Regions from separate parts of the Serratia sp. NCCP-200 genome, predicted to be linked through region 1. Evidence: predicted binding sites of a transcription regulator. Region 1 holds the regulator's gene; each other region holds the start of a gene.
The links. Region 1 encodes PhoB, which activates phosphate uptake and scavenging genes when phosphate is short. Its sites were predicted from a motif close to CTGTCATAAAACTGNCNNAT; they were not measured.
Positions count from the first base shown of each region.

Region 1 (3,212 bases):
CGATGCCCGGCCCGTTATCGCTGACCTGGAACTGGGCCCCGTGCGGCGTCTGCTGCCAGCTCACTTCGATGTTGGTACCCGCCGGAGTATGGTTGACAGCGTTGTACACCAGATTGGAAACCGCGCTGCGCAGCTGATCCTCATTACCGAACACTTGCAGATTTTCATTCACCCGGAAATTGATCTGGTGATTACTACCGCTGAGCGATTGCGCCTCACGCTGCAATACCCGCAGCATTAACGGAATATCGACCTTCTCGTTCATATCCACGTTTGGCGCGGCCTCGATCCTGGAGAGCGTGAGCAACTGCTTTACCAACCCATCCATGCGTTTGGTCTGCTCTTGCATGGTGCCCAAGGCTTTGCCACGCAGCGAACCATCCAGCTCTTCATCGCTCATCATTTCCAGATAGCCTTGCAGCACCGTTAGCGGCGTACGTAGCTCATGACTGACGTTGGCAAAGAAGTTGCGTCTGGCCCCCTCCAGTTGACGCATCTGGGTCACATCACGTGCCACCATCAGCAGTTGGCCTTCGGAATACGGCATGATACGGAATTCGACAAAGTGCTCGTTATTCAGCTGTAACGTCAGCGGCCGGGTAAATTCTTGCTGTTGCAGATAATGGCTGAATTCCGGATAGCGCAGCAGGTTGAGAATGTGTTGGCCGTTATCTTCCGGCCAGCGAAAGCCCAGCAGATGCTGTGCCAGGCCGTTACACCAGAAGATATTGCCCTCAACGGTGGTCATCACCACCGCATCCGGTAAGGATTCGGCCCCGCTGCGAAAGCGTTTGATCAACAGCGCCAGCTCACGACGGCGGCGACGGTTACGCTGCTGCATCTGGTACAGACCATAGAACAGCGGCTCCCAGCTCCAGCGGCCCGGCGGCGGCGTCATGCTGCGGTCCACCCACAGCCAGTGGGAAAGTTTGAGTTGGTTATAGAAGTTCCAGGCCAGCGCGGCCAGCACCGAAACCAACAGCAGCCAGGGCAGATAACCGAAAATCAGCCCCAGCAATAAGGCAGGCAGGCAGAAAAGGGCCAGCTCCAGCGCCAGCCTCTTCCACGATAAACGTTCTAGCACGGTAACCTCTCCAGCGCAGTGCGATCAGTAGCGCGTTGAGAACCGATAACCGGTGCCGCGAACGGTTTGAACCATCTTGTCATGACCACTGGTCTCCAGCGCCTTACGCAGCCGGCGGATATGCACATCAACGGTGCGGTCTTCCACATAAACGTTAGTGCCCCAGACGTGATTAAGCAACTGTTCGCGGCTATAAACACGCTCCGGATGAGTCATAAAGAAGTGCAGCAGTTTGAACTCGGTCGGCCCCATCTCCAGCGCCTGCTCATTGGCCATCACCCGGTGCGAGGAAGGATCCAGGCTTAGCCCCTGCATTTCAATCACTTCTTCTACTGCCATCGGTGAAATACGGCGCATCACCGCCTTGATACGTGCCACCAACTCCTTGGGCGAGAAAGGTTTGGTGATGTAATCATCCGCGCCAACCTCCAGGCCACGTACCCGATCTTCTTCTTCACCGCGCGCGGTCAGCATCATCACCGGGATGTCCCGGGTCATCGCCTCGCGCTTCATATGCTTGATAAACTGAATGCCGGATCCCCCCGGTAACATCCAGTCCAGTAACACCAAATCAGGGAACGGCTCAGACAGGCGCGTGACGGCACTGTCATAATCCTCGGCTTCCAACGGTTGGTAACCATTCTGTTCCAACACAAAGCACACCATCTCACGGATCGGCGCTTCGTCTTCCACCACCAGTATGCGTCTTGCCATCGTCAATCCTGCCAATGTGTTAGCGATCTCAGTTGATTGCGGTCGCCATTATGCGTCAGTTTTGTGACACTTTTATGAAAAAAAAGCCCCATTAATGGCAGTAAGCATAGCGATTATTTCTGACGGCAAACAAAAATCATTCGGCTCCCTGCTTGATTGAGCCACGACAGGAGAGATCCCCCCCTTTATAATCGTCGCCATTATGTTGTCGCCCTGGGAGTTTTATGCGCCTGATCCATACCTCCGACTGGCATTTGGGCCAGTACTTTTTCACCAAAAGCCGCGCCGCCGAGCATCAGGCCTTCTTAGGTTGGCTGATCGAACAGGTGGAACAGCAGCGGGTGGATGCGCTGATCGTCGCAGGCGATTTGTTCGATACCGGCTCCCCACCCAGCTACGCCCGCGAGCTGTACAACCGCTTTGTGGTGGAGCTGCAACGCACCGGCTGCCAACTGGTAGTGCTGGGCGGCAACCACGACTCCGTAGCCACGCTGAATGAATCGCGTGAGCTGCTTTCCTGCCTGAACACCACCGTGATTGCCAACGCGCAAAGCGAGCTTGAGCAGCAAATCGTGGTGCTCAACCAGCTTGATGGCCAACCTGGTGCGGTGCTCTGCGCCATCCCGTTCCTGCGCCCACGGGATCTGCTCACCAGCCGCGCCGGTGAGTCTGGCAACCAAAAGCAGCAGGCCCTGCAAGAAGCCATCGCCGAGCATTACCAAAACCTGTATCAGGCAGCTTGTGCGCGCCGTGATGCGTTGGGTTTGCCACTGCCGATCGTCGCCACTGGCCATTTAACCACAGTAGGCGTCACCACCTCGGATTCGGTACGGGATATCTATATCGGCACGCTGGACGCTTTCCCGGCTCAAGCGTTCCCTCCTGCCGATTACATTGCGTTGGGGCATATCCATCGTGCGCAGAACGTCGCCAAATCCGAGCACATCCGCTACAGCGGCTCGCCAATCCCACTGAGCTTTGACGAGTTAGGCAAAGCCAAAAGCGTGTTTATGGTCGATTTTGCCGACGGAGCATTGCAACAGATCACGCCACTGGAGATCCCAACCTTCCAGCCCATGCAGCTGATCAAAGGTAATTTGCAGCAAATCGAGGCGCAATTACAGCAGTTTGCCGATTATCAGGGCGAACTTCCGGTTTGGCTGGATATCGAAGTGGCCACCCAGGATTACCTCAGCGATATTCAGCGCCGCATCCAACAGTTGGCGGAAGATTTACCGGTTGAAGTGGTGCTGCTGCGACGCAGTAAAGAGCAACGTAGCCAGACCATTGCCCAGCAGGATAAAGAAACCTTGAATGAATTAAGCGTGGGCGAAGTCTTCGAGCGCCGGTTGGCGTTGGAAGCCGAGATGGCCGAACCGCGCCAACAACAGATGCGGCAGATGTTCCAGCAGGT
Region 1 covers NZ_BAAKUJ010000008.1:162,160-165,371, reverse strand. The annotation lists gene phoR (phosphate regulon sensor histidine kinase PhoR) at 1-1,084, opposite strand, end outside; gene phoB (phosphate response regulator transcription factor PhoB) at 1,109-1,798, opposite strand; gene sbcD (exonuclease subunit SbcD) at 2,023-3,212, shown strand, end outside.

Region 2 (3,212 bases), on a different contig from region 1:
AGCCGCGATTTCTGCGTGGTGTTTCTTCTCGCTGATCATGGTCAGCACCAGCAGGATCACCGCACCGATGCTGCCGCCGATCATCACCATAAAGCCGCCGTCCCAACCGAAGTAGTCAACGGTATAGCCGACGATGGCGCTGGCTGCGACCGAGCCGCCCAGGTAACCGAACAGACCGGTAAAGCCGGCGGCGGTACCTGCCGCTTTCTTCGGTGCCAGTTCCAGCGCGTGCAGGCCGATCAGCATGACTGGGCCATAGATCAGGAAGCCGATGGTGATCATACAGGCCATATCGATGCCAGGGTTACCTACCGGGTTCAGCCAGTAAACGATGGTGGCGATGGTTACCAGCACCATGAAGAACACCCCGGTGGCACCACGGTTGCCTTTAAACACCTTGTCCGACATCCAGCCGCACAGCAGGGTGCCTGGAATACCGGCGTATTCGTACAGGAAGTAGGCCCAGGAGGACTTATCCAGCGCGAAGTGTTTCACTTCTTTCAGGTAGGTTGGTGACCAGTCCAGGATGCCGTAGCGCAGCAGATACACGAACACGTTGGCGATCGCGATGTACCACAGCAGTTTGTTTGGCAACACGTACTGCATGAAGATCTGCTTGGCTGTCAGCTCTTCTTCTGCTTCTTCGGTATAATCATCCGGATAGTCGTTTTTGTATTCTTCAATCGGTGGCAGACCAACAGATTGCGGGGTGTCACGCATCAAGGCGAAGGCGATCAGGGCCACCAGGATCGCACCGAAGGCAGGCATATACAGCGCCGCATGCCAGTCGTTAAACCAGGCCATACCCAGCAGGAACAGCAGTGGAGGCAGGCCGCCACCGACGTTGTGCGCACAGTTCCATACCGAAACGATACCGCCACGCTCTTTCTGCGACCACCAGTGCACCATGGTACGGCCACAAGGCGGCCAGCCCATACCTTGGAACCAACCACACAGGAACAGCAGCACGAACATCACGGCAATGCTGGAGGTTGCCCAAGGCACGAAGCCCATAAACAGCATGACGGCAGCGGCCAGTATCAGGCCGGCGGGTAGAAATACGCGCGGGTTGGAGCGGTCTGAAACCGACCCCATGATGAACTTGGAGAAACCGTAGGCGATGGAAATCCCTGACAGCGCGAAGCCCAGGTCACCACGGCTGAAGCCCTGATCGATCAGATACGGCATCGCCAGGGTGAAGTTTTTACGCACCAGATAGTAGGCGGCGTAACCAAAAAAGATCCCCATAAAAATCTGCCAGCGCAGCTTACGGTAGAGCGGGTCTACCTTGTCGACTGGCACACGAGAAATGTGTGCGGCTGGCTTAAAAATACTCAACATGAGCGCCTCCGATGGCTTTATCTGTTTATTGCCTCAACAGGAAACGGCTGTCCTGAAGATGAGCTTGCGGATACCTGAAGTGTTGTTAAATGTTCCATAACGAGCGCAATGCTAGAGAAAACCCCCCGGTCACACCGTGATGGATGGCTCATTTGTTACACTTTTATGAAACTGTGGCGAATTTTGAGTGATCGGTTAACATTTTGGAATGGCTAAATAGCACAAATACGTGATGTTTGTCACATTCATGGCTTTTTATGGCCATATTATTTTCGTTTTCTGTTCGTTATTGTTCCTTATCAAACAAAAACCCTACTGACTGTGGCTAAATAAAGCCATAACTACAGGCTCAGGGGGCGTGATGAGCAACAACTCACCAATCACCGAAACGGACGTGATCATCATTGGCGGCGGCGCTACCGGCGCGGGGATTGCCCGTGACTGCGCGCGGCGCGGTCTGCGTTGCGTTTTACTGGAAAGGCATGACATCGCCACTGGCGCTACTGGCCGCAACCATGGGTTGTTGCACAGCGGAGCGCGCTATTCGGTCACCGACGGTGAATCGGCACGCGAATGCATTGAAGAAAACCGCATCCTCAAGCGTATTGCCCACCACTGCATCGAGCGTACCGACGGCCTGTTCATTACCTTGCCTCAGGACTCATTGGCCTTTCAGCAGCAGTTTATTGCCGCCTGTCGCAGCGCCGGGATTGAGGCCGAAGCTATTGACCCCGCGCTGGCATTACGCCTGGAACCTGCGGCTAACCCGGCGCTGATCGGCGCGGTGAGGGTGCCGGATGGCACCGTCGATCCTTTCCGCTTAACGGCGGCCAACATGCTTGATGCGCGTGAACATGGCGCACAAATCCTCACCTATCATCAGGTTACCGGTTTGTTACGTACTGGCGATCGCGTTACGGGCGTGCGCGTTTTCGATCACAAGGCTGCACAGCAGTACGATATTCATGCTCAGGTGGTGGTCAACGCCGCCGGGATCTGGGGCCAGCAAATTGCCGAGTATGCCGATCTGCGCATCCGTATGTTCCCTGCTAAAGGGGCGTTGCTGATCCTGGGCCATCGCATCAATAACATGGTGATTAACCGCTGCCGCAAACCAGCGGATGCCGACATTCTGGTGCCTGGCGACACCATCTCGCTGATTGGCACCACCTCTACCCACATCGATTACGACCAGATCGACAACATGGTCGTGACGCCACAGGAAGTGGATATATTAATCCGCGAAGGCACGCTGCTGGCTCCGAAACTGGCGCAAACGCGCATTCTGCGTGCCTATGCGGGCGTGCGGCCACTGGTCGCCAGCGACGACGATCCCTCCGGGCGTAACGTCAGCCGTGGCATCGTGCTGCTCGATCATGCGGCGCGCGATGGGTTGGAAGGTTTTATCACCATTACCGGCGGCAAGTTGATGACTTACCGGCTGATGGCCGAATGGACCACCGATCTGGTCTGCGCCAAGCTAGGCATCGACAGCCCTTGCACCACGGCGGAAGTGGCGTTGCCCGGTTCCCGCCAGAGCGCCGAAGAAACGGTGCGCAGCGTGGTTTCACTGCCTGCCAGCATCCGGGGTTCGGCGGTATACCGCCATGGCGATCGCGCCAGCCTGGTCCCTTCTGGCAACCGGCTGGACAACAGCCTGGTGTGTGAGTGTGAAGCAGTGACCGCCGGTGAGGTGCGCTATGCGGTGGATTCTCTGACCGTCAACAATCTGGTCGATCTGCGCCGCCGTACCCGCGTGGGTATGGGGACCTGCCAGGGTGAGTTGTGTGCCTGCCGTGCCGCAGGTTTGTTGACGCGGTTTAATGTGGTAACGCCGCAGCAATCCATCACCCAACTGTCCCATTTCCTCA
Region 2 covers NZ_BAAKUJ010000006.1:274,557-277,768, forward strand. The annotation lists gene glpT (glycerol-3-phosphate transporter) at 1-1,341, opposite strand, end outside; gene glpA (anaerobic glycerol-3-phosphate dehydrogenase subunit A) at 1,703-3,212, shown strand, end outside.
Region 2: a site for PhoB is predicted at 1,494-1,513, ahead of glpT (glycerol-3-phosphate transporter). Genes of this name have one in related genera too.

Region 3 (3,212 bases), on a different contig from region 1:
TCTGCGGCATATTGCCCAGACGCAGCCCTTTGGTGAACGCCAACGGTGGCTTGTTCAGCATCTGGCGAGTAGCCACATCGGCCCCTGGGTTTTTGTCGTAGAAGCCCTGTTGCTTGGTCATATCAAAAGCGGCAGTGGTGATCGGCAGGTAGCCGGTCTTTTGATGCCATTCGGCGGCAATTTCAGGCTGGGCCAGATATTGCAGGAACTCCGCCACGCCTTTGTAGGTCGCCGCGTCTTTGCCGTTCATCACCCACAGGCTGGCCCCGCCGATAATGGCGTTCTGCGGTGCATTTTTGGCGTCAGCATCGTAAGGCATCATGCCCACGCCGAAGTCAAACTTGGCGTATTTGCGGATGCTGGCCAGCGAGCCGGAAGAGGCGGTCGCCATGGCGCAGTCGCCGTTGTAGAACTTCTCGGTAGGTTCGTCCTTGCGGCCGAAGTAGGTGAAGTCGCCCTTCTTGTTCATGTCTTGCAGGAACTGAATATGCTTCACCTGCAGCGGCTGGTTGAACTCCAGCTTGGCACTGGTGCCACCAAAGCCGTTGTTTTCACTGGCGAACGGCACGCCATGCCAGGCGCTGAAGTTCTCCAGTTGGATCCAGCCTAACCAACCGCTGGTGTAGCCGCACTTCATGCCAGCCGCGCGCAGTTTGGCGGCATCAGCCGCCAATTCCTGCCAGGTTTTCGGTGGCTGATCCGGGTTCAAGCCCGCTTTCTTGAAGGCGTCTTTGTTGTAATACAGCACCGGGGTGGAGCTGTTGAAAGGCTGGGACAGCAGATGGCCGCTCTTGTTATCGGTGTAGTAACCGGCCACGGTCGGTACAAACACCGATTCGTCGAACTTGATGCCCGACTCCTGGAATACCTGATACACCGGTTTGATCGCCTTGCTCGCCATCATGGTGGCGGTGCCCACTTCATAGACTTGCAGGATCGCCGGTGCCTTGCCGGAACGGTAAGCAGCAATGCCCGCCGCCAGGCTCTGTTCGTAGTTGCCTTTATAAACCGGGACGATCTTCACATCGCTGTGAGTTTGGTTGAAACGGTCCGCCAGAGAATCCACTTCGGTGCCCAGTTCCCCTTCCATCGAATGCCAGAAGGGGATCTCGGTGGCAGCTATTGCATGGCCGCTGACCGCCAGGGCCAAGGTAACGCACAACGTGGTTTTTTTAATCGCGTGAGCAAACATGCCTAACTCCTGAAAAAGCGGGTGTGATCAAAACGCGTGAGCGAAAAGAAACAGTTTTTGTTCGGATGCTAAACATGCCATGCGCGGATGACAGTAAAATAACTCTGGCGTGACAGCTAGATGACAGCGAGGTGAAGTGCAGATGGCGGTTTGATGTCGGCGGTAGGGAATTCTCCCCACCGCCGCAGAGAGATTACAGCGAGCGACGCAGGCGGGCGACGGCCTCTTGCATCTGTTGTTCGGTTGCCGTGGCAAACGACAGGCGGAAGGTTGAGCGATCTGGTTTGTCAGAGAAGAAGTATTCTCCCGGCACAAACACCACGCCCTGTTTCAGGGTGGTGTTCAGCCACTCGGTGGCATTGAACTGCTGACGGAAACGCGCCCACAGGAACATGCCGCCTTTCGGCATATCAAAGCTGATCACATCACCCAGTTCTTTTTCCACCAACCCGGCCAGGATCTCACCTTTGTGCTTGTAGGCCGCACGGATCTTTTCGATCTGCGCCGGTAAACGATCCAGCCCCAGATAGCATTCGACGATGCTCTGCGACAGCGCGCTGGCATGCAGATCCGCCGCCTGCTTGATGATCGCCACTTTATGCAGCAGGAACGGTGGCAAGATGGCCCAACCCAGGCGCAGGCCCGGAGCCAGGATCTTGGAGAAGGTGGAGGTGTAGATAATGTTTTCGGTATGGCCCAGCACCTGCTGCGAAACCTGATACAGCGTAGCATTACGCTCTTCGGTGAAGCGCAGCTCGCCGTACGGGTCATCCTCGATAATCAGGAAGTTATGCTCCACCGCCAGTTTCACCAACTGTTCACGGCGTGCGGCGCTCAGGGTCAGGCCGCTTGGGTTGCCGAAGTTCGGCACCACATACACCCCTTTGATCTTCTTGGTTTTCAGCAGTTCAGCCAGCTCATCCACCACCATGCCGTCGCTGTCAGAAGAAACGGACATGACGTTGGCTTCCGCCAGTTCCAGCGTTTGCAGCGCCGCCAGATAGGTCGGGCGCTCTACCACAAACACATCACCAGGGTTAATCACCGCACGCATCACCAGATCTAACGCCTGCTGGGAGCCTGCGGTCACCACGATATCTTCCGGCTTGGCATTAACGCCACGCTGTGCGCATAGGGTACAGATGCCTTCACGCAGCAGTTCGCTGCCTTCGGTCAGCCCATATTGGAAAGCACTTTTCGGTTGTTCGGTAATAGCCTGCTGGGTAGCAATGCTCAATCCTTCGAAGTCAAACAGTGCATCAGAGGGAATGCCACCCGCCAGCGAAATGACGTTTTCCATTTTGCTGTGCTTGAGCAATTCGCGGATTGCCGAGCTTTTGACCTTTACGATGCGCTGTGCGAGTAGTCCTTCTGTCTTCATTGCTTGTTCTCGTAATCGTTAAGAATAGGGGCGCCACTCAGTGCGCCCTATGTCAATTACCCATGGTTTAACCACCCAGGTATGCTGACCGCACTGCTTCGTTTGCTAATAATGCGGCCCCCGTATCTTCCAACACCACGCGGCCGTTTTCCAGCACATAACCACGATCCGCCAGTTTTAGCGCCTGGTTGGCGTTTTGTTCCACCAGGAAGATGGTCATCCCCTCTTCGCGCAGCTGTTGGATGATGTCGAAAATCTGCTGGATGATGATGGGGGCCAGCCCGAGTGAAGGCTCGTCCAACAGCAGTAACTTTGGCTGACTCATCAGCGCACGACCAATCGCCAGCATCTGCTGCTCACCGCCGGACATGGTGCCAGAGCGCTGGCTGCGGCGCTCCAGCAGGCGTGGAAACAGGGTAAACACCCGTTCGATGCGTTGGTGATACTGCTCGCGGTCGGCAAAGAAACCGCCCATCGCCAGGTTCTCTTCCACCGTCATGCGTGAGAACACCCGTCGCCCTTCCGGTACGATCGCCACGGCCTCGCGCATGATGCGCGCTGTCTGCCACTGGGTGATATCCTGATCCATCAAGGTGATAGACCCTTCACTGGCCCTTGGGTCGCCGCATAGCGTGCCGA
Region 3 covers NZ_BAAKUJ010000006.1:300,326-303,537, reverse strand. The annotation lists gene ugpB (sn-glycerol-3-phosphate ABC transporter substrate-binding protein UgpB) at 1-1,192, opposite strand, end outside; gene AC6HVW_RS20060 (aminotransferase-like domain-containing protein) at 1,386-2,573, opposite strand; gene livF (high-affinity branched-chain amino acid ABC transporter ATP-binding protein LivF) at 2,641-3,212, opposite strand, start outside.
Region 3: a site for PhoB is predicted at 1,300-1,319, ahead of ugpB (sn-glycerol-3-phosphate ABC transporter substrate-binding protein UgpB). Genes of this name have one in related genera too.